Regions from separate parts of the Pseudoalteromonas sp. JC3 genome, predicted to be linked through region 1. Evidence: predicted binding sites of a transcription regulator. Region 1 holds the regulator's gene; each other region holds the start of a gene.
What was found. Region 1 encodes sigma-54, which starts transcription at its own class of promoters, with help from an activator protein. Its sites were predicted from a motif close to GTTGGCACGNNNNTNGNNT; they were not measured.
Positions count from the first base shown of each region.

Region 2: the regulator sigma-54 is predicted to act here: its motif matches at 3,962-3,980, upstream of glnA (glutamate--ammonia ligase).
Region 3: the regulator sigma-54 is predicted to act here: its motif matches at 5,541-5,559, upstream of QSH61_RS00270 (YggN family protein).
Region 4: the regulator sigma-54 is predicted to act here: its motif matches at 5,153-5,171, upstream of QSH61_RS15090 (DUF2726 domain-containing protein).

Region 1 is NZ_CP127855.1:410,968-418,890, forward strand. Features, by position in the region: gene yjgA (ribosome biogenesis factor YjgA) at 20-538, opposite strand; gene pmbA (metalloprotease PmbA) at 675-2,024, shown strand; gene mgtE (magnesium transporter) at 2,092-3,450, opposite strand; gene QSH61_RS01720 (HPr family phosphocarrier protein) at 3,800-4,069, opposite strand; gene rapZ (RNase adapter RapZ) at 4,070-4,936, opposite strand; gene ptsN (PTS IIA-like nitrogen regulatory protein PtsN) at 4,929-5,387, opposite strand; gene hpf (ribosome hibernation promoting factor) at 5,389-5,676, opposite strand; gene QSH61_RS01740 (RNA polymerase factor sigma-54) at 5,706-7,205, opposite strand; gene lptB (LPS export ABC transporter ATP-binding protein) at 7,252-7,923, opposite strand, start outside.
Region 2 is NZ_CP127855.1:144,854-152,776, reverse strand. Features, by position in the region: gene QSH61_RS00690 (cyclic peptide export ABC transporter) at 1-902, opposite strand, end outside; gene QSH61_RS00685 (penicillin acylase family protein) at 931-3,114, opposite strand; gene glnA (glutamate--ammonia ligase) at 4,039-5,445, shown strand; gene QSH61_RS00675 (DUF4124 domain-containing protein) at 5,712-6,218, shown strand; gene glnL (nitrogen regulation protein NR(II)) at 6,770-7,852, shown strand; gene ntrC (nitrogen regulation protein NR(I)) at 7,849-7,923, shown strand, end outside.
Region 3 is NZ_CP127855.1:53,243-61,165, reverse strand. Features, by position in the region: gene QSH61_RS00320 (YceH family protein) at 1-213, shown strand, start outside; gene nadE (NAD(+) synthase) at 274-1,110, shown strand; gene folM (dihydromonapterin reductase) at 1,183-1,899, shown strand; gene folE (GTP cyclohydrolase I FolE) at 1,906-2,460, shown strand; gene folX (dihydroneopterin triphosphate 2'-epimerase) at 2,468-2,830, shown strand; gene QSH61_RS00295 (YqaA family protein) at 2,870-3,298, opposite strand; gene QSH61_RS00290 (TlpA family protein disulfide reductase) at 3,405-3,917, shown strand; gene QSH61_RS00285 (DUF2721 domain-containing protein) at 3,930-4,394, shown strand; gene QSH61_RS00280 (c-type cytochrome) at 4,496-4,942, shown strand; gene QSH61_RS00275 (PA3496 family putative envelope integrity protein) at 5,121-5,306, opposite strand; gene QSH61_RS00270 (YggN family protein) at 5,595-6,380, shown strand; gene QSH61_RS00265 (aminotransferase-like domain-containing protein) at 6,419-7,870, opposite strand.
Region 4 is NZ_CP127855.1:3,484,511-3,492,433, reverse strand. Features, by position in the region: gene QSH61_RS15110 (peptidoglycan DD-metalloendopeptidase family protein) at 1-1,336, opposite strand, end outside; gene tyrS (tyrosine--tRNA ligase) at 1,488-2,687, shown strand; gene QSH61_RS15100 (cobalamin biosynthesis protein) at 2,750-3,706, opposite strand; gene mtnN (5'-methylthioadenosine/S-adenosylhomocysteine nucleosidase) at 3,706-4,413, opposite strand; gene QSH61_RS15090 (DUF2726 domain-containing protein) at 4,522-5,112, opposite strand; gene QSH61_RS15085 (LabA-like NYN domain-containing protein) at 5,257-5,763, opposite strand; gene QSH61_RS15080 (hypothetical protein) at 5,804-6,493, opposite strand; gene QSH61_RS15075 (NUDIX hydrolase) at 6,566-7,078, opposite strand; gene QSH61_RS15070 (aldo/keto reductase) at 7,165-7,923, opposite strand, start outside.

The sequences.
Region 1 (7,923 bases):
TCAGAACCAGAACACTGCGTTACGGCATAATTGCTTCTTTTAAATACTGGAACAGCTCTTTGTAGGCTTTGCCTGGCTTCTCAGCTTTTACTTCTTTACTTGCTTGGCGCGCCATCTGGCGCATTTTTTGACGCTCAAGTTCAGGATACTTATCCAATAGCTCATTAATCTTGCTATCTCCTTTGGCAATCACTTCATCGCGAATAAGCTCAATCTTGTTCAGCAATACGTCTGCTTTATTGTTCTTATTTAGCATCAAATCCATCGCAGCCTGAATCTCTTCGACATTTGGAGTACTACGCAATGTCTTGGCAATGTAGTTCATATGACGACGGTAAGCATCTGTTTTAGCACGGATCCTATCCGCAACAGTCATGGCCTCTTTAAGCTCGTCCGTTAGAGGTAACTTCTCACGCTGCTTCTTGCCAAGCCCTGCAATTTCGCAGCCTAGTTCATGCAACTCAAGCGCTTCGCGCTTAAGCTCGCTTTTTGAAACGTAAATAATCTCTTCTTCGGTCGTTTGCTCGTGTTTAGCCATCGGTCTTGTCTATACTAGTAAATATTAAGGTCTCTAACATTAGAGTATACCACAATTGATCACTACAATAGTTAGTAGCTGTGATAGCATATTAACTAATATGTTTTAGTTAGACGAGCGAGTGGATAAGGTATCTATGACTCAACCTCAACAACACCCTATATATAATCAAATTGATGATGTGAAAAATGCAGTTGCCGATGTGTTAGCGCATGCTAAAAAACTAGGTGCAACCTCGGCAGAAGCGGCGATGTCTAGCACCTCAGGTCTGTCTGTAAGTACACGAATGGGAGAGGTTGAAACCATTGAGTTTAATCAAGATGGTGGTCTTGGTATCAGCGTTTATGTGGGTAATCATAAAGGCTCAGCATCAACCGCGGATCTGAGTCCTGAAGCCCTGCGCTCAGTGGTTGAAAAAGCCGTAGATATTGCTCGATTTACCTCGGATGACCCCTGTAATGGTGTGGCGGATAAAGCCTTGCTAGAGATGTCACCAGCAGATTTAGATCTTTTCCATCCTTGGCAAGTTTCTCCCGATGAAGCCATTGAGCAATGTATTACTGCTGAAAAAGCTGCGTTAGCATTCGATCCTCGAATCGTGAATTCTGATGGCGCGAGCTTATCGAGCCACCAAGGGATCCGTGTATATGGCAATAGTCATGGCTTAATTGCAGGGTTCCCACGTACCAGACACAGCCTGAGCACCATGGTGATTGGTAAAGAGGGTGAGCAAATGCAACGGGACTCTGCATATGCGTTATCTCGCGTGCACACGGAGCTAAAATCCCCTGAAGAAGTCGGTTTAGAGGCGGCACAATCAACGCTTGCAAAATTAGGCAGTCGTAAGGTGTCAACGCGCAAAGTGCCTGTTATTTTTCGAGCGGATATTGCTAACAGCTTATTTGGGCACTTAGTGTCAGGTATTGGTGGCGGCGCGCTATATCGTAAGTCTAGCTTCTTGTTGGATTCTTTAGACACACAAATTTTTAATCGCTGCGTTAACATTGAAGAGAAGCCACATTTATTAAGAGGGCTTGCTTCGAGTCCTTTCGATAGCGAAGGTGTAAAAACCATCGACCGTGAAATTATCACAGATGGCGTGCTCAATACTTACTTATTGGCAAGCTATGCTGCACGTAGAATGAATATGCAAGCGACAGGTCACGCAGGTGGGATCCATAACTGGTTAGTAAAACCAACACACGACGATTTAACCAGCCTACTTGCGTCGATGGGCACTGGTTTGTTAGTCACTGAACTTATGGGGCAAGGTGTTAATACGGTAACTGGTGATTACTCTAGGGGAGCTGCTGGTTTTTGGGTCGAAAATGGAGAACTTCAATATCCTGTAAGTGAAATTACTATCGCTGGTAATTTAAAAGATATGTTTATGGGGATTGAAGGCGTTGGCGCTGATATTGAATGCCGAGGCGCAGTACAAACCGGCTCTATACTACTCAATAATATGCAAATAGCGGGCGAATAACTCCCTCTCTCAGCTCAAGAAATGCTGGTTTTAACCAGCATTTCCCGCCGTTTCGACACTGTTACTGCTACACTAATAACCAAGTTGCGGTGCCAAGGAATGCAAAGATCCCTACGATATCAGTAACGGTTGTTAGTACCACACTACCAGCTAGCGCTGGATCGATATTCATTTTCTTTAACATAATTGGAATACTGGCACCCGCGATACCCGCTGCGACTAAGTTCATAAACATTGCGAAGGCAATTACAGCACCGAGTGTAAAATCCCACTGCCATATAGCAATAACTCCAGCGATCAAGACAGACCACAGCACGCCGTTTAAGGCGCCGATCGCCAGCTCTTTACCCATTAAAAACTTTTGGTTAGTTTGGTTAATATGACCAAGGGCAATACCACGTATAACTAGGGTTAGCGTTTGGCTACCGGCAACGCCACCCATACTTGGTACTATGCCATTTAACACCGCGAGAATAGGTAAAATATCCAGGGTACCTTCGAAGAAGCTTGCGACAAACGCTGCCATCAAGGCGGTTAAAAGGTTAATCCCAAGCCAAATAGAGCGGCGCTGGCTACTTTTTAGAACTGGCGCAAAGGTGTCTTCTTCATCTTCAAGACCTGCCATACTTAACAAACTGTGCTCGGCATCTTCACGGATGACGTCAACAACGTCATCAATGGTGACACGACCAAGTAAATGGGCGTTATCGTCAACGACGGGAGCTGAGATCCAGTTATGACGCTCAAAAAGCTGCGCCACTTCAGACTCATCCATGGAGATAGGGATCGTTTCCTTATCTTCATCCATCAAATCTCGAACCATACTGTCAGGAGACTTAGTTAATAAGGTATTGACTGGTAAGGCACCCAAGAAACAGTTGTCTTTATCGACAACATATAGCTCATCTGTGCCGTCTGGCAATTCGCCTTTAAGGCGTAGATATCTAAATACAACTTCTAAGGTAACATCGGGTCGAATAGTGACCGTGTCGGTGCTCATTAGCGCACCGGCAGAGTGTTCCTTGTAGGACAAAGCTTGTGTCGCACGTTCTCTATCTTGGCTATCCATCGCACCGATAACGTCTTGGTAGACGGTATCAGGCAGGCTTCTTAGGACATCACCAAGGTCATCGTCGTCCATGTCTTCTGTAGCGGCGGCAATTAGCTCCGGCTCCATCTGGGCGATGATCCCAAGTCTTACGTCCTCTGACAGTTCCTCTAAGACATCCCCTTGGATATCTGGGTCAACAAGCTGCCACAGCATAGAGCGAACTTTATGAGGGGATGATTCTAAAAGCAGTGCAGTGTCACAAGGTGCTGTTTCTGCGAGCATACGCCTAACTTGAACAAACTGACCACTGTTTAAGGCGTTAGTTACCTTTTGGAGTTGTTCCAGTGTGTAGTCTTGTTCAAATACTTCAGGCATAGGCATCCTTTTTGATATTAATGGTGGCTAACGTGACTAAGTTAACCCTATTCATTTATTTTATCGCAGAAATCAATTTCTTAATTTGAATTTTATTCGTGTTGTTTCTGCTGGTGGGTTGCTATCGTTAATACACGTTAAAGGTGTACGCAACGATAAAGTAGGATTTTCCGGCAACTAGCTTTATTGCACGAAAGAAACCTAAATTGGTATTACAGTGTAACTCAGTTTATTAGGAACTACCAAGGTTTACGCTTAATTATGAGAGACTTATTAGACCACTTTGGTTACGGAGGAGGGGGAGATTAGCAGGGAGTAAATGAATCAGGCCTTATTGTTTTACTGACGATTACTCGGATTCATTAAACTTATTTTCTATCAGTCCGCCAATGGCGTCTAGTGCATACTGAGCATCAGGACCTTCACAAACCACTCGGACTTCTTTCCCTTGGCTGCTTTCAAGTAACAACAGCGCTAGTACGCTGTCAGCAGCAGCACTTTTGTCTCCTTGATATAAGGTCACGTCGGCATCAAATTGGGTTGCTAATTGCGCAAGAACCGTCGCTGCTCGAGCGTGCAGGCCGAGTTTGTTTTGGATTAAAAACGTATCTTCTAACATTTAACCCTCTTGCTCTCGGTGACGAATTTTGACGTTGGGATGGGTTTTAGCAAAACGTTCACCAATGGTTTGCGCTAAGTATACCGAGCGATGTTGCCCACCTGTACATCCTATTGCGATCGTTAGATAACTGCGATTGTTACGCTCTAAGTGTGGTAACCAAGTTTGTACGAAGGTTTGGATCTGCCAAGTAAACTTTTGCACGATGCTGTGACTCGACAAATAGTCTTTAACTGGCTGATCTAAGCCAGTTAGCGGCTTAAGCTCAGGCTCCCAATGTGGGTTGGGTAAAAAGCGCGCATCAAAAACGTAATCCGCTTGTTTTGGGATGCCGTGTTTAAAGCCGAAAGATTCAAAGGTAATAATGAGTTGTTTGTCTTTTTTACCTAAGATTTTTTCGCGGATATCTTCTGCAAGTTGATGAACGCTCAGGCCTGTAGTATCAATGAGAAAATCGGCGCGAGTGATCAGCACGTCTAACAATTCCCGTTCTTTCTTTATCGCAACATCTAATGGAAGATTATGCAGTGAAAGAGGGTGCAAACGTCGTGTTTCTGAGAAGCGCTTTATCAGGGTTTGATCGTCACTGTCTAAATAAAACAGGGTAGGTTTGGCAAAGCCTGGTAAGTATTCAAGAATGTCATTAAACTCGTCCTGTTCTTTAGGTAAGTTTCTAACATCAATACTGACTGCAATTTTATTATAATTGTCCGAAACACTGCGGACTAAAGACGGCAGCAAATTGACTGGAATGTTATCCACACAATAGTAGCCTAAGTCTTCCAATACTCGAAGCGCTACAGATTTACCAGAGCCTGAGCGGCCACTGATAATGATAAGCTCGAGTCCTTTTTCTTCATCACTCATCAAGTTCACCTTGGATCACTGCATATAACTCATCATCACTTTTTGCTTGCCTAAGCATTTTGCAAAAAGACTTGTCTTTGAGTGTATCAGCAATCGCCGCTAAGGTCTTCAGGTGTTGTTGATTATCACCTTCAGGTACGATGAACGCGACAAAAATATCGACAGGCTGCTTATCTATGGCTTCAAACTGGATCCCTTGCTCGCTGACAAGCACCATTGCAAGGATTTTATCCAAACCTTCAAGTCGACCATGGGGAATGGCAATGCCTTTACCGATCCCTGTGCTGCCTAATTTCTCTCGCGCCATTAAGGCGTCCAAGATAGCATGCTGACTGGTATTTGGAATTTGGCTATGAGCCAGTTCGCTGATGTATTCTAAAATACGTTTTTTGCTATTAAAAAGGACCGCAGCTTTACTGCAGTCCTTGTTCACTAATTCACTTAATTTCATCTTAGTGTCGAGTGAGCTTCTCTTTGTGTTTAATAACTTGACGATCTAGCTTGTCGATAAGGCCATCAATTGCGGCATACATATCTTGATGCTCTGTTGATGCAAATAGCTCGCCGCCGTTTACGTGTAATGTTGCTTCTGCTTTTTGTACTAGTTTCTCGACATCAAGGATCACATGCACATTATTGATATGATCAAAGTGCCTTTCTAGCTTCGCAAACTTGTTGGTGACATAGTCTCTTAATGAGTCAGTAATTTCTACATGGCGACCAGTTAGATTTAGTTGCATAAGCATTTTTCCTTCTTGGGTTTTACGTCTTATATCAAGCTTTTACGCTGATTTGACGGTGGAATGGCTAGGGATTCACGATATTTTGCAATCGTACGTCTCGCTACCTTAATTCCTTGCTCAGCTAAGATATCTGCAATTTTGCTGTCACTCAATGGCTTCGCGGTATTCTCTGCAGCTATCAGCTTTTTGATAAGTGCTCTAATTGCTGTAGAAGAGCACTCACCTCCATTTTCCGTACTTACATGGCTAGAGAAGAAATACTTCAGCTCAAATATTCCCCGAGGTGTATGCATGTATTTTTGTGTTGTCACACGGGAAATTGTGGACTCATGCATCTCAACCATTTCAGCAACATCATTTAGCACCATAGGGCGCATTGCTTCGGGGCCATGTTCAAAGAATGCCTGTTGTTGTTGCACAATGCAATTGGTAACTTTTAATAAAGTATCATTTCGGCTTTCTAAGCTTTTAATAAACCACTTTGCTTCTTGTAAATGTGAGCGAATAAACTGACTATCCGTACTGGATTTCGCCGTTCTAGACATCGCAGCGTAATGGTCATTTACTCTTATTTTAGGCATAGCATCAGGATTTAGCTCTACGACCCAACGACCTTTTACTTTTTTCACCGATACGTCAGGGATCACATATTCAGGCTCTTCATGAATAATGCTTGCCGCAGGCTTTGGGTTAAGGCTATGTATTAACGTCATGACCTCTTTGAGATCGGCTTCTTTAAGGCGCGTTTTCTTAGCCAAAGTTCGATAGTCACGGCTGGCAAGCAAGTCGATATGCTCTGTCAGGATCATTTTTGTTTCGGCAATCCATGGGGTATCTGGGGCGAATTGGTTGAGCTGAATGCATAAGCATTCTTGTAAACTACGCGCTGCGATACCGACAGGGTCAAAAAGCTGAATGCGTTTGAGTACGGCTTCGACTTCATCTAGCTCAATAGGCTCTTCGCTATTCTCGTCATTAATGCTTTCTAAAATGTCTTCGCAAGACAGTGTTAGAATGCCTGACAGGTCGACCGCTTCAATAATCGCAATCGCAATAGCTCTATCTGTTGGACTAAATGGTGTCAGTTCGAGTTGCCACATGAGATAATCGTGGAGAGATTCAGAGGTTTCCCCTTGATAAACATTATCGTCATCGGGAAGTGGACCTGAGCTTGCAGCAGGCGCTGCACTCATATACTCGTCCCAAGTGACATCCATGGCAAGGTCATCGCTCACAGTGTCTTTGCTCATGGCGGTATCTGAGTCTATCTCATAGTCACTAACCTGCGTTTCATCGGCTGAATCTTGATTGTCGTCAGCACGGCTCTTTTCTTGGCTGTGTTGGTCAGCGTTTTCGCCGTCAGTATTATCACCTTCTTCCACTTCCAACAATGGATTGCTGTCTAATGCTTCTTGTATTTCTTGTTGCAGATCCAATGTACTAAGCTGCAGCAAGCGAATGGCTTGTTGCAGTTGCGGAGTCATTGTAAGTTGCTGCCCCATGCGCAGCTGTAATGATTGCCTCATGTATCTCTAACAATCCTTTTTAACAGTTATTAATACTACGTCTTAACTATAGCTTGAATTGTTCGCCTAGGTAGACATCTCTTACGGTTTGATCTGCCAAAACATGTTCTGGCGTGCCTGCAGCGATTAACTCACCATGTGAAACGATGTAGGCCTTTTCACATACGTCCAGTGTTTCTCTAACGTTATGATCGGTGATAAGCACACCGATACCACGGTTTTTTAGGTGCTCTATGATTGTCTTTATATCTAACACCGAAATAGGATCAACACCAGCAAAAGGTTCATCTAACAGGATAAACTTAGGGTTTGCGGCTAAAGCGCGAGCAATTTCGACTCGTCTTCTTTCGCCTCCCGACAATGCCATGCCCTGTGAGTCGCGAATGTGTTGAATATTAAACTCATCCAGTAACTCGTTTAGTTCAGCTTCTCTTTCAACTTTAGATAAGTCTTTTCGAGTTTCTAAAATCGCCATCAAATTTTGATAGACCGTGAGTTTTCTAAAGATTGAAGACTCTTGCGGTAGATAGCCAATACCAAGTCGTGCACGGCTGTGCATCGGTAACAAAGTGATATCTTCGTCATCAATCTGAATATAGCCTTTGTCGCTTGGTACTAACCCTACAATCATGTAGAACGTAGTGGTTTTACCTGCACCATTTGGTCCTAATAAGCCTACAATACTGCCAGCCTGAACACTTAAACCAACATTTTTGAC
Region 2 (7,923 bases), 270 kb from region 1:
GATTGCAATATCCATCGAATTGGGCCGGATATATATAGCAGAACCATAACTATACCCAGTAATTCACCATGACCAATCGAGTAGTAATTAACAAAAGAGAAAACCAAAACGGCGATAATTAGATAGGTTAATAGCATCCCATAGTTTTCAGCAAAGATTGTATAGTTATACGTTTTAGTAAGTGTTTCACGCATTTCATTTTCAGCTTTAAGCAACTCATTTTTAATAAATGACTCTCGCTTAACATTATTAACTTTCAACTCTTTCGCTCCCATTAGTAAAGAGCGAAATGATTTTTGAAGTTCATCTGTTTCTTGTCTTGATTTATTAAAAAACCTCATGGAATAGATGATAGGAATTTGATAGGTAATAACTGAAACAACTAAACAAACCAATAAAAATAGAAATGCCCCCATACTTAAAAAGTAGATATATAAAAATACACCTAACAAAATAACTGAACTGACTAACAGACCAGGAACTGCTTGCGCCCCCATCATAATTCGACTGATATCTGTACTTAATACAACGAGTAATTTAGAAGTTCCAACTGACTCAAGGTTCTCGATTGGAGCCCCTAGAATCTTTTCAAACAATCTTTTTCGGATATTACTCGCAAGCATTAATGCTGACTTTTGTAATGCAATCATTGACACTGATTGCAAAATAAAAATCGCAGCGCAAATACCTAAAAATAACAGCGCTAAATTTGGATGTGCTATTTGCACGCCCAGTACCTCAACAAAATCTGCGGTGCCGTCTAATACATAGCTAAACTCTTCAATTGCGATTAGAATAACTGGAACTAGCGACGCGTAGATAAGGCCTGCGATCGCGCCGCTCAACAGTGAAATAAAGACAGAGTTAGGCGCCGTCTTTCCTAATTCGGAGAGTAACCTCATTACAATTCCTTTTTATTAATTATTATATTTATTGCGGTGTTTCAGTAACTAATTGATTACTTTCATATAAGTCGATCATGTCATCATAGTGTGGGCTCATGATATTGCCGGACTGACCCGTTGAATTGATGTACCAAGACTTAAACCCTTCCTGCTTACTCGACACCATAATTTGGCGAAACCCTGCACCAAATATCTGCTCATATCCATCAGCACTATCAAACCGATAACCGGCGGCATTCACGGTATCTAATGAACCAGCTCCAGTGATCTGCCGCTCAAAAATTCGTCTCGAAAAGTCCGCTTCACTAAAGGGTTGATGCGCGAAAGTTCTCGGCGCAAGCTCTCCCCATGACCACGGCCTAGCGCCAAACTTACGCTCAAGTTCAACTAAAGTCGCTTGATAGGAATCCCTAATTTCATCTGTACATTTTTCTGAAGTGTCAGAACACCATAATTCATGGTCTTGTAAGGCGAGCAATAACTGTTTGTCGGTTAGACTAGATGCGGTTAGCCCGCCACCAAATTGTGTAGCAAGACTTTGTGAATGGAATAATTTGACTTTTAAATTTCTGATCATGACTTGGTATATAGCACCAACGTCAGGGTCAGATTTATAATCTCCGTCCCAATGTAGTAGCTCACCAAGTAAAGGCTTCAGATTTGGATAGTCATTTCTAAGAAGGTTGAGTAGATCTATCGCTCCTAAGTCAAGTACATCACCTTGAATACTCCGGAAAGTATCGATGGAAAGTTTGTGTCCTCGCTTTAACTCACCTTCTATAAGAGATGCTATACGTTCCGCTCTATATGAAGGAGCCCAGTCCATAGAAATGAAGTAAGGATAATCCTCAGAGACATGTTTTTGGTTGGCATTAATGATATAGCCTTTTTTAGGGTTGAATTCCGTTGGCATACTTTCCCAAGGAATGTACCCAGTCCATTCAAACTCATACTGATTAACAGGTATGGCTCCAGAATGTTTTTTGCGAAGCGGAACTTTACCCGCGCTATTGAGGCCTATATTGCCTAGGCGATCTGCATAAACAAAATTGATTGTCGGCGTGATAAGAAGCTGGAGCGCATTCCTGAACTCTTCCCAATTAGAAGCATAATTCAGGTCGATCAAGGCAGAAATAGAAGTATCACTGTCATTTAAAGCTGTCCATCTCAGTGCATACCCATGAGACGCGCCAGCACTATAATCTAGAATAGGCCCATATTTTGATTGTGCAACCGTATGTTTTATAGTCTCTGGGGCTTTTCTAAATTGAGCTGGGAAGTCAGCCTTAACCGCGATCTCCTCTACCCTTTGAACAATTTTCTCTCCTGCAGAATTCCCTCCTCGATTAAGGTCCACTATGACCAAATCTTGCGTATCCGCGGGCATGTTAGTACCGCCCCAAGCAATATGAGCATTATGTCCAAATACAATTACAGGCAATCCTGGAATGGTCATACCTGATGCGTTTACTTCGCCGCCTAACAAAGACGCTCGATACCATAATGAAGGCATTTGGAAAGAGAGATGAGGATCATTCGCCAACATCGCATCGCCCGAAGCACTTAACTCCCCAGAAATTGCCCAAGCGTTACTCCCGGCAAATTTGCCTCCAATCCCATGCTCTAGCAATAAAGCTTCTTCGATACTCGCTAACTGGCTTAACGTCTCATCCAATTTAGCGACACGTGATATATCCTCTGATAAAGATTGCTGATCATTAAGCTCTGGATAGATTGAGTGTAAATAGTCCACTGGTAATTTAGCGGCAGCTTGTACTCTGGCGCGTTCATAATTAGCAGCAAAACTCAGAGAGTAAGAAAGTAGCTTACCTACCATTAATGAATCTTCAGGAGACCAATTTGAAGCAACGACACCAAAAACCCTAAACTCAATTGGTAGGTTTTCAGAATCTCTGATATACGCATTCACTCCTTCAGAGAAGGCAACTAAGATGCCTTTTTCCCGCTTCCCTAAACTTTTTAGCGCCTCTTTTGCAGCATCAGCAAGCCCCAAAGTACGCATATATTTATCACGCTCAATTGTTGATGCTCCAAAGACCTCACTCAAAGTACCTTTAATTAATCGGCGCTGTAACTCCATTTGCCAAAGCCGATCTTGAGCTTGAACATATCCCATAGCGAAAAAAGCATCATGATCACTTTTCGCGCTTATATTTGGAACTCCGTACTTATCTCTAGAGATACTCACTTTGTTACTCAAAGCGCTATCGCTTAATGTTATATTATCCAGAGGTAAAGTTTCTCTCTCGTCTAAGTAAAAATAAGAGATGATTATAATGAGGGGAATAAATACTAAAATAACAAATCTTAATGCTAATGACTCTCGAGAAAACACCTTACTTCTTCCTTGCATATCAACAGTAACAAACGAAAATTTAGCCTATTAGAGTGCATCAAGTAGCCCCTTTAACATTAGACTCAACTTATTAATATCAGGTACATAGTACCCAAAAAATGAAACCGATCAACACAAAAAACAAAACAAAAATTAACTCGATTAACACAATTAACACACAGGACACAATTGAGAAATACAAAATTGCATAATGTACATACAACTTCCTCACATGCAGTATCATTCACCTAAATACAGACAAATAAATGGTGAACAAAAAGTCGCCTATAAAATGCGGGCTCTTTGGTGTTAGCGTATATAAACAAAAGATGTAAAAATTAATCTAAGAAGCAGTTAATGAGCAAAGAAAAGTTTCGATTAAATACCTAAAGAAAGGTGCTTTATATGCAATATTTAGAATGTATTTTTTCTATAAATTTAGAAATTAATTTCAATTTTCTGCTCAATACCAGACCACCATTAGTGCAGACAACTGAATATACTCGAGCAATTTTTAGCTATTCGATATCTTGATACCTTGAGCATTTAATCAATATCAACTACAACAGAAATGGAAAGTGTCGTTGTCAGGAAAAATATTACGCACCACCATGGAACACTTACGCACCAATTTAGTGCAAAACATCCGTTCACAGATCAGTGAATTTAAATAAATCACTAAAAATCAAACAGTTAAACAATTGGCACGATTAACGCTTATCAAGGTGCAATTGCAGTACATTGCAGCAAAAAATAACCCAACGAGTCGGAGGACACATGTCACAATCGGTTTTAGATTTTATTAAAGAGCACGACGTAAAATTTGTTGACTTACGTTTCACAGATACAAAAGGTAAAGAACAACACGTATCGATCCCGCATCATCAAGCCGATGAAGACTTCTTTGAAGACGGCAAAATGTTTGATGGCTCATCTATCGCTGGTTGGAAAGGCATCAACGAATCTGACATGGTACTTATGCCTGACGCAGAAAGTGCTAAGCTAGACCCGTTCGCAGAAGAAACAACCCTTATCGTCCGTTGTGACGTGGTTGAACCAAACACACACCAAGGTTACGAGCGTGACCCACGTTCAGTAGCTAAACGCGCTGAAGAGTTCATGCGTTCAACGGGTATTGCAGACACCGTATTATTCGGTCCTGAGCCAGAGTTTTTCTTGTTTGACGATGTTAAATTTAAAACTGACATGTCTGGCTCAATGTACAAAATTGATGCTGAAGAAGCGGCTTGGAACTCAGACAAAGACTACGAAGGTGGTAACACAGGTCACCGTCCTGGCGTAAAAGGTGGTTACTTCCCAGTAGCACCGGTAGATTCGTCTAATGATTGGCGTGCAGCTACTTGTTTAGTACTTGAAGAGATGGGCCACGTTGTTGAAGCGCACCACCACGAAGTAGCAACTGCTGGTCAAAATGAGATTGCGACTCGCTTTAATACTATGGTAACTAAAGCAGACGAAATCCAAGAGATGAAGTACGTTATCCACAACATGGCTCACCTATACGGTAAGACAGCAACCTTTATGCCTAAGCCAATCGTTGGTGATAACGGTTCAGGCATGCATTGCCACCAATCACTTGCTAAAGACGGCAAGAACATCTTCGCAGGCGACAAGTACGGCGGTCTATCTGAAGAAGCGCTTTACTACATTGGTGGTATCATTAAGCATGCTAAAGCAATCAATGCATTCACTAACCCAGCAACAAACTCTTATAAGCGTCTAGTACCAGGGTTTGAAGCGCCAGTTATGCTTGCATACTCAGCACGTAACCGCTCAGCATCAATCCGTATCCCGGTGATCCCATCAGAAAAGGGTCGTCGTATCGAAGTACGCTTCCCAGATCCTGCGGCTAACCCATACCTAGCTTTCGCAGCGCAGTTGATGGCTGGTCTTGACGGTATCCGCAACAAGATCCACCCTGGCGATGCAATGGACAAAGATTTGTACGACCTACCAGCGGAAGAAGCAGCAGAAATCCCAACAGTTGCAGCATCACTTGACGAAGCGCTTGCTTCTCTAGATGCTGACCGTGAGTTCTTAACTCAAGGTGGCGTATTCACTGACGACCTAATCGATGCGTACATCACACTTAAGTCGAAAGAAGTTGAAAAATTAAACATGACAACTCACCCAGTTGAGTTCGAAATGTACTACAGCGTTTAATCGCTAACAGACTACTACGCTCAGTACCGCGGTATTGAGCTTGTAGAGCCAAAACTCATTATGCGTTTCTGGCACTCTTAATCATATGTGTTCTCAAGCCCGTAATTACGGGCTTTTTTAATTTAATTCAAAAGGTTAAATTAAATATCTCGAATAAATTTATTATCGGAGTTACTCATTTGTAACTCGCAATTCCAACAACACTATACTAAAGTATGAACAGTAGTTTACTGTGGAGAGTTGTGGTGCGTCAGTGGTTTCTTATAATGTCGGTTAGCATGACGCTAACCCTAACAAGCATTGATGCTGCAGCAGAGTCCAATCCAAAAATCTATCGCTGGAAAGACAAAAACGGCCATTGGGTCTATTCGGATGTACCGCAACCAGGTTCAAAAGAAGTCAAACTCAACGCCAGCGCTTTAACCATGCCAAGTGTTGATACTAAAATTCTCGAACAAACGGATACAACACCAACGATTCAATATACAGCTAAAATCACTTCTCCTGAGCATGAGCAAACAATCCGTGATAATAGTGGCAGTGTATACGTAACTGGCACCATAGAGCCAAGATTTACCCAAGGACTAAGCGTGCAACTCTTTCTCAACGGAACAGCCACAGGGCCAAAACAAAGTAATACTCAGTTTTCTTTGCGTGGTATCAATCGTGGCGAGCACTCTTTGGTTATGAAAGTGTTTAATCAAAAAGGTATGTTAGTCGCCCAAAGCGATGCTCATAAGTTCTTTTTGCACCGCAATACCGTGAATAATTAGAGCGATATTGCTTACCTACACTGACTTTTAACCAGTAGTTGCAAACACACCATACTCATCCCTCCTGCTATTGAGGAGGCCAAACTCGACATTTCATTGTGTTCAATCCACAACCTTTGCTCACCCACCTGGATTTGATAGTAGACTTCAGCCTTTGTTTGCAGTAGATATTTATCTCGCCAGTTAGGTTGAACGACCCGCATTACGCCTGTAAGGGTGGTTTTCTCGCCATTCGTAGCCCGATGTAAATTAGCGGTGTGAGGAGGAAAGCAACCCGTATACTCGGTAACATACCTAGCGCCTTGAAAGTCACAACCACTCATGCAGAACGTGACAAAAAGGCTCCCCCCCCCCACAAGCACAAGCTAGATGTATTTTTTGAAACAAAGCATTAATAATGTGGGCACCTTAAAGTTGGCATGCTTTATTAATACCAAGTTTAGGATACGAGTTCGAAAACCCCTAGTTTCTGAGCTCAGGTAATAATTTAATCCAATGGATGCAAAGCTATGCTATTCTCATTGCACCACATTGGTGCACGGTGAACATATATGGATCAACATAACTCGATTGACTTGGATAAAGTTTGGCAATCTCTCTCAACCGCGATTTTAGTGCTCGATCAAAATTTAATGATCCACTATGCCAATTACAGCAGTAGTGAACTACTGGGACTCAGCACTAAACGGCTTGTTGGGCTGGCGGTTGATAGTGTGTTTAATCATCATCATATAGACTTGCCACGGCTCTCTAAATACGTGCTACAAGATGGTGTAGACTGCCAGCAACACAGGGTAGACGTGGTGTTTGTAGATAATCGTGTTGCGACACTAAGTCTGCATGCCAGACGAGTTTACCTTGCAGAAGAGGCGTTCATTTTAGTGGAATGTCGCCGTGTTGATGATGCCCTGCGTTATGACCAAGCATCCAATCAAATGCACCAATTTCAAGCAGCTCGAAACCTCATTCGCAGTCTTGCCCATGAAATAAAAAATCCACTTGGTGGGATCCGCGGTGCGGCGCAATTATTGCAGTATGAAACTGATCAACAAGAACGGGAAGAATGTGCCACGCTCATTATTGAGCAAGCAGATAGATTACGCGAGTTGGTAGATAAACTGCTTGGACCCAATCAGTTACCACAAAAAGAGCCGTGTAATATCCATCAGGCGTTAGAATCGGTGATAAAGTTAACCACCTTGGAGCGCGATGCCGATATCACCTTGGTAAAAGATTATGATCCCAGTATTCCGGCTATCGTGATAGATCAAGCCAAAATTCAGCAGGTTCTGCTGAATATGCTACGCAATGCTCAACAAGCGCTACAGCATGACGGTACGATCACCATAACAACGCGTATTAAACACCGTCTTCATCATGGTGAGCGACTATTGAAAAAAGCATTACTCATCCGTATCAGCGACAACGGTCCAGGGATCGCCGATGAGGTAAAAGAGACATTGTTCTTTCCGATGATCACGAATAAAGAAGGAGGCTCTGGACTTGGGCTCTCTATCGCGCAAACTTTGGTAGAGCAACACCAAGGATTTATCGAATGCGATAGTTGGCCAGGACACACTGAGTTCAGTATCTACCTTCCCTTTGACAACACCGAAACAGGAAACGTGCAATGAAATCAGTTTGGTTAGTCGATGATGACGCTTCAATCCGATTTGTTTTAGAAAAGGCATTAAAGCGAGCTGAG
Region 3 (7,923 bases), 360 kb from region 1:
GAACATGATTATGTGGTTAAGCTTGCCCGAGAACCAGGAAAACGAGAAAGTCGTTATCAACACTTGTTTGGTGACCAAGTCGTTGAACCAACAACAACATCGGCAGAACCCATAACCTACACACAAAATGACAGCGAAATCGAGAGCTTGATCGCCGAGATTGAGCAATTAAAGCAAGAGCTCGCCACCATCAAAGCACATTTAGGGCTTTAAAAAGCGCGTCAGCACCAACATAATAGAAGTTTATCGCCCCGATAGTATTGAGGAAACAGTATGCGTGAAGCAATCATGGCCGAAATGAAAGTTCAGCCAATTATTGACCCGGAATTTGAAGTCAAACGACGTGTCTCATTTTTAAAAGCACGATTACAAGCCTCTGGCTGCTTCACTCTTGTGCTTGGCATCAGCGGAGGCGTTGATTCGTCAACTTGTGGACGCCTATGCCAGCTAGCTATCGATGAACTCAATGCTGAACATGGTACTGGGGCTTATAAATTTATTGCCATGCGCTTGCCGTATGGCGTTCAAGCTGATGAAGATGAAGCGCAACTTGCACTTGAGTTTATCCAACCGAGTCAGCGCTTAACAGTCAACATCAAGCCTGCGGCCGATGCTATGCACGAGCAAGCACTTGCTGCCATGGCCGGTGGAAGCGTGCCACTGCCTTCACAAGCCAGCGTGGATTTTATTAAAGGAAACGTAAAGGCACGCCAGCGCATGGTAGCGCAGTACGAAATAGCAGGCCTGACTCGCGGTTTAGTAGTCGGTACCGATCACAGCGCTGAAAACATCACGGGCTTTTACACCAAGTTTGGTGACGGCGCCTGCGACTTAGCGCCCTTGTTTGGCCTGTCAAAACGCCAAGTTCGCGCACTAGCGGCTTTTCTCGGGGCACCTGCGGGATTAGTACATAAAGTACCGACAGCCGATCTCGAATGCGACCGTCCAGGCCTTTCCGATGAAGAAGCGCTAGGACTAAGCTATGACAATATTGATGACTTCCTTGAAGGTAAGCCTGTTAGCAGTGAAGTAAACGACAAACTTATTGCCATTTATCAGCGCACCCAACACAAGCGTCAACCAATTCCTACAGTATACGACGAACAATAGTCTTGTTGGCAGGAGATAACCAGTTATTCATCCTGCCAACCCTAATTTCTCAATTCACAAGGTGATTAACGTATGAGCCCCGCAGCTGCACCTATTTTAATTACTGGTGGCGCACAGCGCATTGGACTTGCTTTGGTGAAACACTTTCTCGCTAAACAGCAAGCCGTCATATTGACGTATCGCACCAAACATCAAGTTATCGATGAACTAGCATCGCTAGGTGCCATTTGTATCAAGGCTGATTTTGACGAGCCAGAAGCAATCACACAACTCAACAACCAAATTCGTGCCCATACCGACGCACTCAGTGCCATCATCCACAATGCATCGAGCTGGGATTGTGAAGCCAACAACCCTGATTTTTCAGCATTATTCGACAATATGATGCGGATCCACGCTAAAGTCCCTTATTTGATCAATCATGCCTTGAGCGACTTATTGACAGCTAGCAATAACGTCAGCGATGTGATCCATATTACTGACTATGTAGTAGAAAAAGGCAGTCCAAAACACATTGCCTATGCCGCAAGTAAAGCTGCATTAGATAACTTAACTCGGTCATTTGCCGCTAAGTTTGCACCTAACATCAAAGTGAATAGCATTGCACCTTCTCTTATCATCTTTAATCAAGACGATAGTGACGAGTACAAGGCAAAAACCTTGAAAAAGTCTATTATGGGAATTGAGCCTGGTAGCAAAGAAGTTATCAATAGTGTCGACATGATACTCTCTAGCAACTATATGACAGGACGCACGGTACAAATCGACGGTGGCCGCCATTTGAGGTAACGCATTATGCAAGATAAATTACAACAGAGTTATAAAACGATTATTGAAGCCGTGGGTGAAGATGCAGACCGCGAAGGATTATTAGACACACCCAAGCGCGCAGCGAAAGCGATGGAATATCTGACTCAGGGCTACCGTCAAACACTGGATGAAATCACCAATAACGCGGTATTCAGCTCGGATGCCGATGACATGGTGCTGATCCAAGATATAGAGTTGTACTCTATGTGTGAGCATCACCTTCTGCCTTTCGTTGGCCGTTGTCACATCGCTTATATACCTAACGGTAAAGTGCTCGGCTTGTCTAAATTTGCCCGCATTGTTGATATGTTTGCCCGACGTTTTCAAATCCAAGAGCAGCTAACTCATCAAATCGCCAAGGCCGTTGAGGAAGTCACCGGTGCAAAAGGCGTTGGCGTGATCGTTGAAGCCAAACATATGTGTATGATGATGCGTGGCGTTGAAAAGCAAAACTCTAGTATGCGAACGTCTGTCATGCTTGGTAACTTCAGAAGCGACCCCAAAACCCGCAACGAATTTTTACAGCTAGTGAAAGGATAAGCACGCTATGTCGAATGCCATTATTAAGGTGACGAATTTAAGGCTACGTACCTTTATTGGTTTTAATCCCGAGGAGCGGGAGAAAAAGCAAGATGTCGTGATCAATATTGAAATTCACTATCCAGCGGATACGGCATGTTTAGATCATGATAACGTGGCTCACGCGCTTAACTACAAAACCGTGACCAAAGCTGTCATCACACTGGTAGAAGAAGGGCATTTTTTGTTACTTGAGAAATTAGTGGCCGACATACTCGCTGAATGTCATCAACATCAAGACGTGACATATGCAAAAGTCACCGTAGATAAACCGCACGCTTTACGGTTTGCTGACTCAGTGTCACTCACGCTTGATTGGTATAGAAGCTAAGCGATAAGACCCTGATATTCACTTCCTTGCCCTCTGGTGTTAAGAAATCACCTGTAAGGCAAGGTAAATCACCAGTGCATAACGAGCGCCTTTACCGAGCGCGACTAACACAAAAAACCACCCAAAAGAGGTTCGTAAAGACCCCGCTACCACAGTCAAAGGATCTCCGACTATGGGTAGCCAAGCAAATAGCAATGAAAACTTACCGTAACGATTAAATAGCCCACAAGCCTTATCATATTGCTGTTGAGAAACCGGAAACCAGCGCTTATCTCGCCACTTAGCGATAAACCAACCAAGATAGTAGTTCACACAGCTACCCAGTAAATTACCCATTGTCGCAGCCAGCCATAACCAAACCAGTTCGCCTTGCTGTTTCACAACGAGCCCACTCAGCGCCAGCTCCGACGACGCAGGTAATAATGTTGCGGCAATAAAAGCAAGCCCAAATAAAGAAAGGTAAATCATATCAACGGCTATAAGAAATTGGACTTTAAGAAATCATCTAAGTGGGGCAATATACTGAAATGCGCGCAAGAGTTCAAAAACACAGACACGGAAACAAGGAATAGACATGAAAACAACAATAAAAATGTTACTACTTAGTACCGTTCTCACCACCGGATTTAGTGACTGCAAGGCCTCAAACGAAGCGCTACCACGGGCAGATGATGGCTATCAGACCTATATCCACACCGGCGACTCCTTTAAACATTTGCAATTGACGGATATCAAAAACCAAGCTGTTAGGTTCGATGCTAATCACAAAAAGCTGGTGGTTTTATTCGCGACTTGGTGCTCCGATTCGCAACGCTTATTGAGTGAACTAAAACAATCTGAATTACTCACCCAGGCCGAGTTAACCATCGTTGCTATTGGCCGAGAAGAAACTAACACTACACTTGAGCAATTCAACGAAACCATGCAATTGCCCATCCATTTTGTTGCCGATCCCAATCGAGATATCTACAGCACGTATGCCAACAAAGGTATTCCTAGAGTCATCTTGCTTGATGAACGCAACCGAGTGATGCAAACCCTCATCGGTGAGCAACCCAACACCTTATCAAAACTAAACTGGAATTAACGAGGTAATTATATGAATCCAGAGGTCGTTAGCATTCTCACGATGGCCAAAGTTATCCAAACCGCCGTTGCCCCTGTATTTTTAATTACGGGTATTGCTGCGACCTTAGGGGTACTATCAAACCGCTTAGCACGGATCACGGATAGGGCGCGTTTACTTGATCGCAAGATCAATACCACGCAAGATGAAGAGCTCAAAATGCACTTTAGCCGTGAAATGCGCGCACTGTTAAAACGGTCTCGTTTTATTCACGTTGCATTTAGCATGAGTGTACTCAGTGCGTTGCTTGTGTGTGCAGTGGTTATGCTGCTGTTCATGTCACACTTGTACAGTATGCCATTGGGCATTACGTTATCGTCTTGTTTTATCGCCGCTATGGTGCTGCTTATTGGCGCATTTGTCTCTTTGCTGGGAGAAATCTTTTTAGCCACCCGCAGTATGCGCAGAGGCATGATATTCAAAGACATCGAGAGTTGATTATTTAAAACTAGTTGCCTCCGTCACAGGGCACTTATCGTAATTGTTTGATTATATTTGTAATTTACATTGAAAATAGGGAAAAATATTAGGGGTTTACTATGAAGAAACTACTTACCGTCACACTATTTAGCTGTCTTGCAGCAACAGCGCAAGCTAACACTATGTTTGAATCGGCTGAAGATGCAATTGAATACCGCCAAGCGTCTTTCCAATTGATCCGTTTCCAGATTGGTAATATGGGCGACATGCTAAAAGGCAAAGTACCATTTGATGCTGAAGTATTTAAGCAACGTGCTCACAACGCTGCGCAATTATCGCAAATGCCTTGGGAAGCATTTATCGACGGTTCTGACAAAGGCAATACTGATGCCCTACCAGCCGTTTGGTCAAACAGAACTGAGTTCGATGGTAAAGCCAAGCAATTTGCCGAGTATGCTCAAGCACTGGCTGTTGCAGCTGACTCTGGCGACAAAAAGCTGATTGCTTCTGCATTTAAAGATTGGGCAAAAGGCTGTAAAGACTGCCATAAATCTTTTAAAGATTAATCAAAACAAAACAGCCGCATATTTGCGGCTGCTTACTATCTGAATATCTCGTCACTTGCTTGGCTATCACCAACGACACAATAACTCAGACATCGCATTGAGTAACCCACAGCCCTGCTTAATCACACAGCCAAATTGAATTACTGTCAGTGCTAGACTCGTAGATGACGTTTAATGATCAGTCATCAATATAGTCGAAATCATCATCGCCTAGATTTCTACGTAGGCGTTTTTGCTCTAAGTAGTCGTCTAGCTTTCTTTTGACTTTACGCTTTTGCTTGTCATGTTGGTTACGACCCAACTTTTCAAATTCATCGTCTGCAAAATCATCATCAAGCGCATCGTAAGAGAATGTCTTACCCACAACTAACTCCAAAATAAAATAGTCATTAATAAAATGAGAGCCGTCTCTCAAGATCACTATTTAGCGCTAAATTGTCATTCTGAAAAGTGAGAGTTTCTTATCCTTACAATAAAAATTTTTTATCGCCTAATTCATTTTGACAAAAACAACTATATTTTAGTCAATTTCATCACTTTTAGAGCACATTAACTTTCAACAATATAACACAATATATTGATTTTACTTGGGTTTATATTTGGCACTGTTCTTGTAACAACAATCATGAAACTGAGCCAATAAGGATCGACCATGAATAAAATTTTACTACTAACAGCAGCAACAATGATGACAACCACCGTCGCTGCACACGAAAAAAATAACATCACGTTTAGCGGTGACAATTGTGAAGTAGAATTTCAGAATGACGTTAGGATCACACCTGATAACTTGGTGATCACAACGGCCAAAAACAAAACAGCTGAGATCAACAACCTTGGCGAACTGACACTCAATGGCGAGCGCATCGCACTTAATACACAGCAAAAAAAGATGCTCACGCAATATGGTGATGAACTAAGAGGCCGCCTACCACAAGTGGCTGATATTGCTTTTGAAGGCATAAAACTAGCGGGCGTCGCCCTTAATGAAGTGGCACACACCTTTAATTTAACCAGTTTAGATAGCATCCATGCTGTGATCGATGATCTTGAAACAGAAGTGCAAAATACGTTTTATCAGCAAGGTGCGTTTGTGATGGGCAAGCAAACCTTTGATGAGTTTGGCCAAAATTTTGATAATCAGTTTGAAGAAAAAATCGAGACCGCAGTACAAGGTGCCATGATGCAATCGATAGGTAGCTTACTGGTTGCGATTGGCAACGAAATGTCAGATGCAAACGGTGATATGAGCAGCTTTGAACAACGTATGGAAAACTTCGCAACACAAATCGAAACCAAAGTTGAACAACAGGCAGAATCTATTGAGAAAAAAGCCGACGCACTGTGTGGCGACTTTGAGCAAATCGCGAAAAACGAAGCCATTGTCGCAAAGTCTATCCCCGCCATGTCAGAGTACCAACTGTTTAAATTTAAATAATCTGACGTTGGCATAACTTACATTTAATTAAGGGTACGTTATGCCAACCCTTTCCTTTGCGCATCAGCCAGCTCCCCCAGCGTTTTAATCGCTTGCTCTACCGACGCATCCCACGGCAAGCCATAACTGATACGTATACAATTTTGATACTTTTTGCTGGCACTAAATAGCGTACCAGGCGTAATACTGATCCCACACTCCAGGGCTTTTTGGAACAACAAGGCACCATCGACGTGCTTACCTAAGTCTAACCACAGCACACAACCGCCTTGCGGGCGACTGACTCTTACCTCACTACCAAATGCAACATTCACCGCTTGGATCATACGGTCTCGATTCTCAATTAACCGTTTACGGACCAACTTTAAATGGCGCTCGTAGCCTCCGGAGCTGAGAAAATCCGCCAGTGCCCATTGATTCATTAAAGATGATGAGCAACTCAACGCACGTTTTATGCGCTTTGCTTTTGCACTAAATTGACTGGCGACCATCCAACCCACCCGATAGCTAGGCGCTGCGGTTTTTGAAAATGACGCACATGTGATCACTAAGCCCTTTTGGCTAAATGCTTGTGCCGGAATGCCACGCTGCTCGGTAAAATATAAATCGCCATACACATCGTCTTCTATCAACACCACGTCACGTTGCTCTAATAGCGCCACCAGCTGCGCACGTCTCGTATCAGGCATAAAACTACCAAGCGGGTTACTAATACTGGTAGAAAACACACACGCTCGAATATCATGCTTTTCAAGTGCCCGTTCAAGGTCGCTCAGCCAAATGCCATCATCTGGGCAAACAGGTATTTCAATGGCCTTTAACCCTAAGTTTTCAGCCAGCTCAACAATGCCAAAATAACAGGGAGATTCAATCGCTATCACGTCTCCGGGCTTGGTTACCGCTTGTAACGCAATCGCCAATGCTTCTTGCGCGCCATTGGTGATCACCACTTCATCCATGTCTATTGCTAAACCCATATCCAAATAACGCCGCACGATTTGCTTTTTTAAGCTATCTAAACCGTCCATAGGGCCATAATTAATGAGTTCGTTCCCTGCTTCTTTCATTGCGCGGCGCATAATTTTGGCAAGAACCTGCTCAGTACCAGCAATGGCAATGGGGTTAGCGATACCTAAGGGGATTGCATGTGGCTGATGGATCCCCTTATACACTTGTTCAATCAACGCCTGCTTGTTCACCACTACAGGTTTGGCGGGCAATCGTGCACGCTTCGGTGAGTCGTTGTGCGAAGCTCTGTGGCATAAAAAGTAGCCGGACTTCTCTTTGGCAATGACTTTTCCTTGATCTTCAAGTGCTTGATAGGCCTGCTTTACCGTTGGGATACTGACATTTAAGTTTTGCGCCATAACACGCAATGAGGGAAGCTTTTCGCCCGGTAAAATAGACTCTTGTTCTGCCATCGACAAGATCATTTGGATCACCTGCTGATAGAGAAAGGCGGAATGTTGGCGTTGAATAACGGTACTCATAAGCAATCATCTGTATAGGTATAAATTAGCAAATTCTGTATATAGCTTATACA
Region 4 (7,923 bases), 1.3 Mb from region 1:
CTTTATTTGCTGCTGCAAGCATTAACTCTCTATTGCGCTCTAGTTTTACCAGCATCGCATCTGCAATGGGTTTGAACTTAGCGAGCTCAGACTGAGGTAATGGTTCAGACTTTGGCAGTTTTACCGTTTTAGGATTTCGGTGTACGCCGTTCACCAAAAACTCATAATGAAGGTGAGGACCTGTCACGCGGCCAGTTGCACCGACGGTACCAATTTTCTGCCCTTGCTTCACTTTTTGACCTGTTTTCACAGCACGTTTATTCAAGTGTAAGTACTTAGTCACATACTTGCTGCCGTGCTGAATAAACACATAGTTACCATTGAGTTTATTGTAACCAGACTTAAGTACCTTACCGTTACCAGAGGAAACCACCGGCGTGCCTACGCGTGCCGCATAGTCTATACCATTGTGAGACGATACTCGGCCAGTCACAGGGTGAAGGCGACGCGGATTGAAGCTGGAGCTGATATATTTGAAGTTAACTGGTGCTCTTAAGAAGGCTTTTTTCATGCTACGGCCTTCAGGGGTATAGAACTCGTCATCAGTATGACGAACCGCACTGTAACGCTCGCCCTGATTGATAAATTCTGCGGCAATAATTTTACCATTACCGATTTCTTCACCGTCTACATAGTGCTTTTCAAACACTAAAGCGAAAGAGTCACCCTTACGAATATCGTTTGCAAAGTCGACATCCCAACCAAAAATATCGGCGAAGTTCATTATTTGGCGTTCGCTAAGACCCGCTGAAATACCAGCGCTCCAGAAGCTGGAATTGATCTTGCCACCTGCCGATTTTTCGCGACTTTCGATTTCCTTGCTTTCGATTTTGGTTTCGTAATTACCCTCGTCGTTTAGGGTGACCAATAAGGTATCCGTTTTTGACAAGATGTATTTTAATTGAGCTAATTCACCACCATCATTGCTAGCAAAGCTAAGCACTTCTCCCGGGTGGATTTTAGTCAGCTTGCGGGTTTCTGCGTTGGTATTGACCAGATTGTGTAACGTTTTGGCAGAATAACCTGCGCGTTTAAAAATCACGGCTAGGCTGTCGCCAGACTTCACTTCGTGGTCTTTAAATTCAAATACAGGTTGTTTAGGGGCAGACTCAGGCGTGATGACTGGCGCTGCATCTAATTCAGTAAGTTGCTCTGTTTTTTCTGATATTTTTACTGGCAACTCGTAACGTTTCCCAACTTCTAAAGCTTTTCCGTCATTGTCTTTTGAAGCCGTTGCTTTTTCAGAGGGGATCAGGGCAATTCCGACCATCGCAGATAGGAAGCCGATGATGAGCACTTTGTGCTTTTTGGGGAGCTTATGAACCACATGAACCATAATGCGCCTTTTCTGCTGTCAAGAATTATTGTAGATAATATTGCAGGATATACGTAATAAACCCGTAATACCAGCGTTTTGTGCATTTAAACTCGGATAAATATAGGCTAGAATCGAGCGATTACAAGTTATAGCTGTTGGAGTGAGAATAGTGGATTTAGAAACTGCATTTGCAGAGATTAGCCGTGGTGCAGAAGAAATTCTGTTGCAGGATGAATTAAAAGAAAAGCTGAAGTCAGGTAAAAAACTACGTATTAAAGCGGGTTTCGATCCAACAGCGCCTGATTTGCATTTAGGACACACAGTGCTAATCAATAAAATGAAAACCTTTCAAGACTTAGGCCATGAGGTGATTTTCTTGATTGGTGATTTCACCGGTATGATTGGCGACCCAACGGGCAAAAATGTAACTCGTAAGCCACTCACTCGTGAAGATGTACTGGCAAATGCAGAAACATACAAAGAACAGGTTTTCAAAATCCTTGATCCTGCCAAAACCACAGTTGCATTCAATTCTGAGTGGATGGAAAAGCTTGGCACAGCCGGTATGATCAAGCTTGCTGCACGTCAAACTGTGGCACGTATGCTTGAGCGCGACGACTTTAAAAAGCGTTATGCAAATGGCCAAGCAATCGCAATCCACGAATTCTTATATCCACTGGTTCAAGGTTGGGACTCGGTTGCACTAGAGGCGGATGTTGAGCTCGGTGGTACCGATCAGCGCTTTAACCTATTAATGGGTCGTGAGCTACAAAAAGACGAAGGGCAAAAGCCGCAAACAGTACTGATGATGCCGCTACTTGAAGGCACCGACGGCGTACAGAAAATGTCTAAGTCACTAGGTAACTACATCGGTATTACTGATGCGCCAAACGACATGTTCGGTAAAGTGATGTCGATTTCTGACGATTTAATGTGGCGTTACTACGAATTGTTAAGCGCAAAAACACTGGATGATATCGCTGCACTTAAAGAAGAAGTTGCAGGCGGCCGCAACCCTCGTGACATTAAGATTGAATTTGCAAAAGAAATGATTGCTCGATTCCACAGTGAAGCTGACGCTGAAGCGGCGCATCAAGACTTTATCAAGCGTTTCCAAAAAAATGCCTTACCTGATGAGATCCCTGAAGTCACCGTAACTATTGAGGGTGAAAGCACGTTTATCACTAACTTGCTAAAAGAAGCCGGTTTAGTGGCAAGTACTTCAGAGGCGATGCGCATGATCAAGCAAGGCGCGGTTAAGCTAAATGGCGAAGATAAAGTAACAGACACAAAATTAGAAGTTGCGAAAGGTTCTTGTGAAATCTACCAAGTAGGTAAGCGTAAGTTTGCGAAAGTTACGGTAAACTAAACAAGCTAATCTACTTGTTATAGCCGAAGAGGTCAGTGTTTTACTGGCCTTTTTTGTGGTTGTTACAACATTAAGCTAGCAAAATTTATAATCACAAGCAGTAAGGCGGAAGTAGCAATAAATAGCCAGCGCATTTGATTAAGTAGCCCGAGTAAATGCTGAATATGCTCAGCTGAGGGTTGCGCTTTTGCACCTACCCGCATCACATCATAACGTTCACCAAAATAAAAGCGCGGCCCTGCGAGCTGTGTATGTAAATTTGCGGCAAAGAAGCTCAGTGCCCATCCGGTATTCGTTTGGCTAAAGTGACGGCCGTAGTATTTAATGTAGTGCCAAGTTTGCTTTGGTCTAAGTAGCAATGAAAAGCAGGTAATTAATAATCGCATGGGTACAAACTCAACGAGCCAAATCACGCGGGAAAGGCTTGTCATAAAACGGGCTGAGGGGAGCATTACTTGCCGCCAAGCATGGTCGCATAGCAGTAACAGTTTATAAAATAGCGCGAGATAGGGGCCTGCCATTAGATACAGTAAAGCAATGACAAAAAAATGGCGCAGGGTATTTAATGCGGTGCTATCTATGGTGGCTTTACAAATACCAAGCTCTGTTAGCTTCTCTACATCTCTTGCTACCATTCCTTGCAACACGGCTCTTGCGGTTACTTTTTGCTTTGACTTTATCAGCGCGGAAATACGCTTAGCACGGCTTTCATGGCTAATATCTAAGCATAAAAACAACACCAGCCCACCGAGCCAATTAGGATAAAAAGCAAAGCTAATAATCGCATAAGTTAATACGGTGATGGTTAATATAGGGAGGAGGAATCCCAGTGTGCCTGATAACAGTTGATAACTAGAAGCCGCTTTGGGGCGATAAACTTTTTCGGCAATCGCTTTAAATATAAGGCTAAGAATAAGATTAGGGTGATAAAGTGTTGATAACCTTACCCCTAGGCTGGCAAAAATCGCCAGTAAGAAAATGATCAGGCCCTCATGGGCCTGAAGCAAGCTGTCGAGCACTAAAGCGTAACCTTATCCAGCTTATTAAGTAGTGCCATCACCATTTTAGAAGAGTTAACAGAAGCGACTTCTAGATACTCTTCGAATGATTGCGGTGATTCTTTGCCGGCGATATCAGATAGCGAGCGGATCACAACAAATGGCGTGTTTAAAGAATGACAAGCCTGCGCAATTGCCGCACCTTCCATTTCTACTGCTAACATCGTAGGGAAGTCTGCACGCGCCTTGTCGATGCGTACTGGGTCGCACATAAATGAGTCACCCGTACAGATCAAACCAACCATAGTTTGAATGCCTTCAAGCGCATGTACGCTTTGCTCTGCAGCTTCAACTAATTTTGTGTGCGAAGTAAACGCAGCAGGCATTTGCGGAACTTGACCAATTTCATAGCCAAATGCAGTAACATCAACGTCGTGATGACGTACTTCATTTGAAATCACCACATCGCCGACGTTTAGTGATGGTTCAAAGCCACCTGCAGAACCCGTGTTGATCACGCAATCTGGCGCAAAGTTGTCGATAAGCAAAGTTGTCGCAACCGTCGCTGCCACTTTACCAATGCCAGACTGTACAAGCGTTACGTCAAGACCAGCCAGTTTGCCGGTATAAAAAGTAAAGCCACCTTTGGTCAATGTTTGCGGGTTTTCCATGGTGTTACGCAAAATGGTAACTTCTTGCTCCATTGCGCCGATAATGCCTACTTTCATCAAAAGATTCCTAATTTGTGGTGGGGAAAGCCCCAGTGTCAAAATTGCTTTTATTATACGAAAGGGGTTTTGATAGGTAAAACAAAAAACGGGCTGACGCCCGTTTTGCTAGATTTCTGCCAACTGAGTTGACTGTGCTTTTGCCTGTGAAGGAGACAGTACCGCAGGTTTGTAGGTGCGGTTTCTGGTTTTCTTTGGCATCTCCACTTTTTGGCCAAGCTTGAATAGGATTGCCGCACGCACCTCAGCGCTTTGGTAGCCACTTTTGATTTTCATACGAATGTGTGGAATACCCGCAGATTCCAGAGCACCACTTACAAACCAATCTTTTTGTGCTTTATGGCCGTTTTTATTGGCGTTATTGACCAAGTCAACAGCGGCAACAATTTTCAGTGTCTCTTTGTCTACCAAGACATAATCCAACTGCTTATTCTTAGCTTTAGTTACCGCAGCACGACGTGCTTTTGGAGAGATACCCGGCTTGCACTCAATCACATCAATGAGCTTAATGCGGCTAACGATTTTATATCTATCGCCAACGGCACGTTCTAATAAATGTAGAAACGATGCTTCAACGGTGGTAAAAACAGATTCTTTACGATTAAACGGATAAGGATTGCCACCCACATCGGTGTACTTAGAAGCGACAATGGAAGCAACGACCACTAGAGCCAAAATAGCAAGTAACGCAAATTCCATACAAAACTCCAAATCAAAAAAATGACATCTGTGATTTTATAAGCAATAATTGTGCCATAAAATTACTTTACGGCAAGTCATAAGAATTTGTGTGGTTGGCTATGGAGGTGGACTATTTGTCGTATAGGAACGTATCTGACAGTGTTAATCGCCGTGATGTATTTCAGACCTGCGTCGACTAATTAATAATTTACTATCAATAGGAATAAACTCACTAGCGGCACGGATCAGTGAGGCGGCGGTAAGCTGCGGCACGCCGTAAACTTCGACTCGGGTATGGTATTTATCTCTGAGTTTATTCGCGAGTAAATCAAAATCACCATCGCCAGTTACTAGAATTATTACATCGGATCCTGACGCGCATTCCATGGCATCAATGGTAATGCCAACATCCCAATCACATTTTGCGGAGCCATCGGCACGTTGAATATAAGGCTTTAACTTCACCTCAAAGCCAATCGCTCGCAGGATATTTTGGAACTGCTTTTGTTTGTCGTTACCCTGTTCGCTGGAATAGGCAATGGCTTGATATACCTCGCGATTAGCCGTTGCTTTACGCCAAAACGCGTTATAGTCAAAGCCTGTTTGGTAGGCTTGTTTGGTGGTGTAATAAACATTTTGAGCGTCAACTAAAATGGTGACTTTTTCCATAATGGACTCTTAGCAATAAATTTGCTTTATGATAGCAAGATTAGCGTTTGTTTAGCCATTTACTCATCGCGGCATCATAGGCTTTTTTAATGGCACCGCCATCGCAAGGGCGAGGCGGAGTACGCCAGTTATTACTTAATCCCTCTGGTGTAGGAATACTCGGATCGAGTCTAACCTCAGTATAGCACAAGCCATTTTCACGGTAGACTTTATAATGTGGTGTGGACGCGAGTAGCTCTCTTGGCTTGCTCGCAGCACTGGTTTGATGCGCTTTAGGTACGGTGATCTGCTGCGGCTTTTTTTGGTTTTGGCTGAGTACAACGTCACTGGGAGTGCGCTCTAAAAGTTGCTGACGAAATTGAGAGATTGCTTTGCGATGGTCTAACTTTTTAGGTTGCGTGACGACTGCTGCTTTGGCTATGTGCTTGGTTGTACTTTCAACCGTAGGCTTTTTTGGTTCCGTTTGCGCAGTTTTTAGTACTTCAACCGTATCGTCCTTCAGCGTCGGTTTTAACTCCTTTACTGGCTTATCTTCAGTTATCGCTGGTGTCTCAATATGCTCCACCTTGGGCTTGGCAGGCTCAATAACCAAATAGGTTTTCATTGCCTTAATTTCTAAAGGCTTTGAGGGGATATAAATACTTTGCTGCAAATACCAGCCGAGCAGTAGATGCAGCACAATAGAGCCAATAATGGTGAAACTAATTAGGTTGTTTTGGAGCGGCCGCATTATTCTTATTAATCCTTGAGTTATGCAGAGTTAGAGCTTAATCAACGTGTAAATGTTCCCTCAATAGACGAATTATTCTGTGATTAGTTGCGCCGATATGTGTTTCAGTAAAGTTAATTCACGCAAAATGGACATCCCTTTGTTATTTGCATCAGCAAGTTTAGCTTCATTGTGGGCTATGGCTTGATTTATGTTAATCCACAAAGGTTTCATACCATTAGCAAGTTCGTAATTCTCCATGGTTGGCAGATCAAATTTGCCACAGATCTCACAAACGTAGCAATAAGAAATAATATGTACATTATCATGATCTGGTTTATACCAAGGACGATACTCTTCATAGCGACCAAAAGGAGTGAGACCTGTAATGGATACTGCACCAGTTTCTTCTTTTAGCTCGCGCTCTAATGCTGCTTCTAAGCTTTCCCCCTCGTTAACGCCACCACCTGGTAAGGTGTAATCGTCATAACGTTTGGTGTAAAGCATAAGAATGTCGTTGCCTCTAAGGACTATGGCGCGAGTGGTCTCTCTAGTAAAGCAGCTGCCTTGAAGCGGAATGACTGGGGTGTTGTTTAAGCTTTGCATGGGGGTTTTAACTTCAATTTAGGTAACAAGAATGGGTTTACAAAACGATACGCCTGCGTAAAAGCGGCGTATCGCGAATGAAGATATTAAAACGGAGCAGGGTACGCTTTAAATACAGTATCAATCTCGGCTAAAGACTCTGCACATAGCGGTTGTTCAAACGCTTGAATATTTTCTTTAAGCTGTGCCATGATTGTCGCGCCGATAATAGTTGAAGTCACGCCATCGACTTGGTTGCACCAAGCTAGCGCCAGTTGCGCTGCAGTCATATTAAATTCTTTGGCGATTTCTAAATATTTTGCAACGGCTTCTTGTGCTAGTTGCGTATCTCTAAATAAGCCTTGTCTTTGCACTAAGGTAAAGCGGCTGCCTTCAGGTCTTGCACCCCCTAAATATTTACCGCTCAACATCCCACCAGCCAGCGGCGACCAAGGTAAATAGGCAACATCTTCGTTTACGCAACTCTCAATCAAGTAAGGCCAATCTTTGGCATGTAGCAAGCTAAACTCATTTTGAATTGAAACCGGCTTAGGTAGGTTGTGTTGCATTGCCAAATTAAGGTAAGTGTGAATGCCCCAAGGCGTATCATCAGAAAGGCCCCAATGGCGAATTTTACCCGCTTGAATACAGCTCGCTAAGCCTTCTAAAATATCTAGCATACCAGCGCGTTCTTCCTCGCGGTCAAGCGCACTCAAAGGCACCATGCCAGGCCATTGTTTACCAAAATGCGGTGAAGTACGGTTTGGCCAATGTAGTTGGTAGAGGTCGATATAGTCGGTATTCAGGCGCGCTAAAGAATCGTCCACCGCTTGGATCACAGATTGTCCCGTAATAGCACCGCCTTC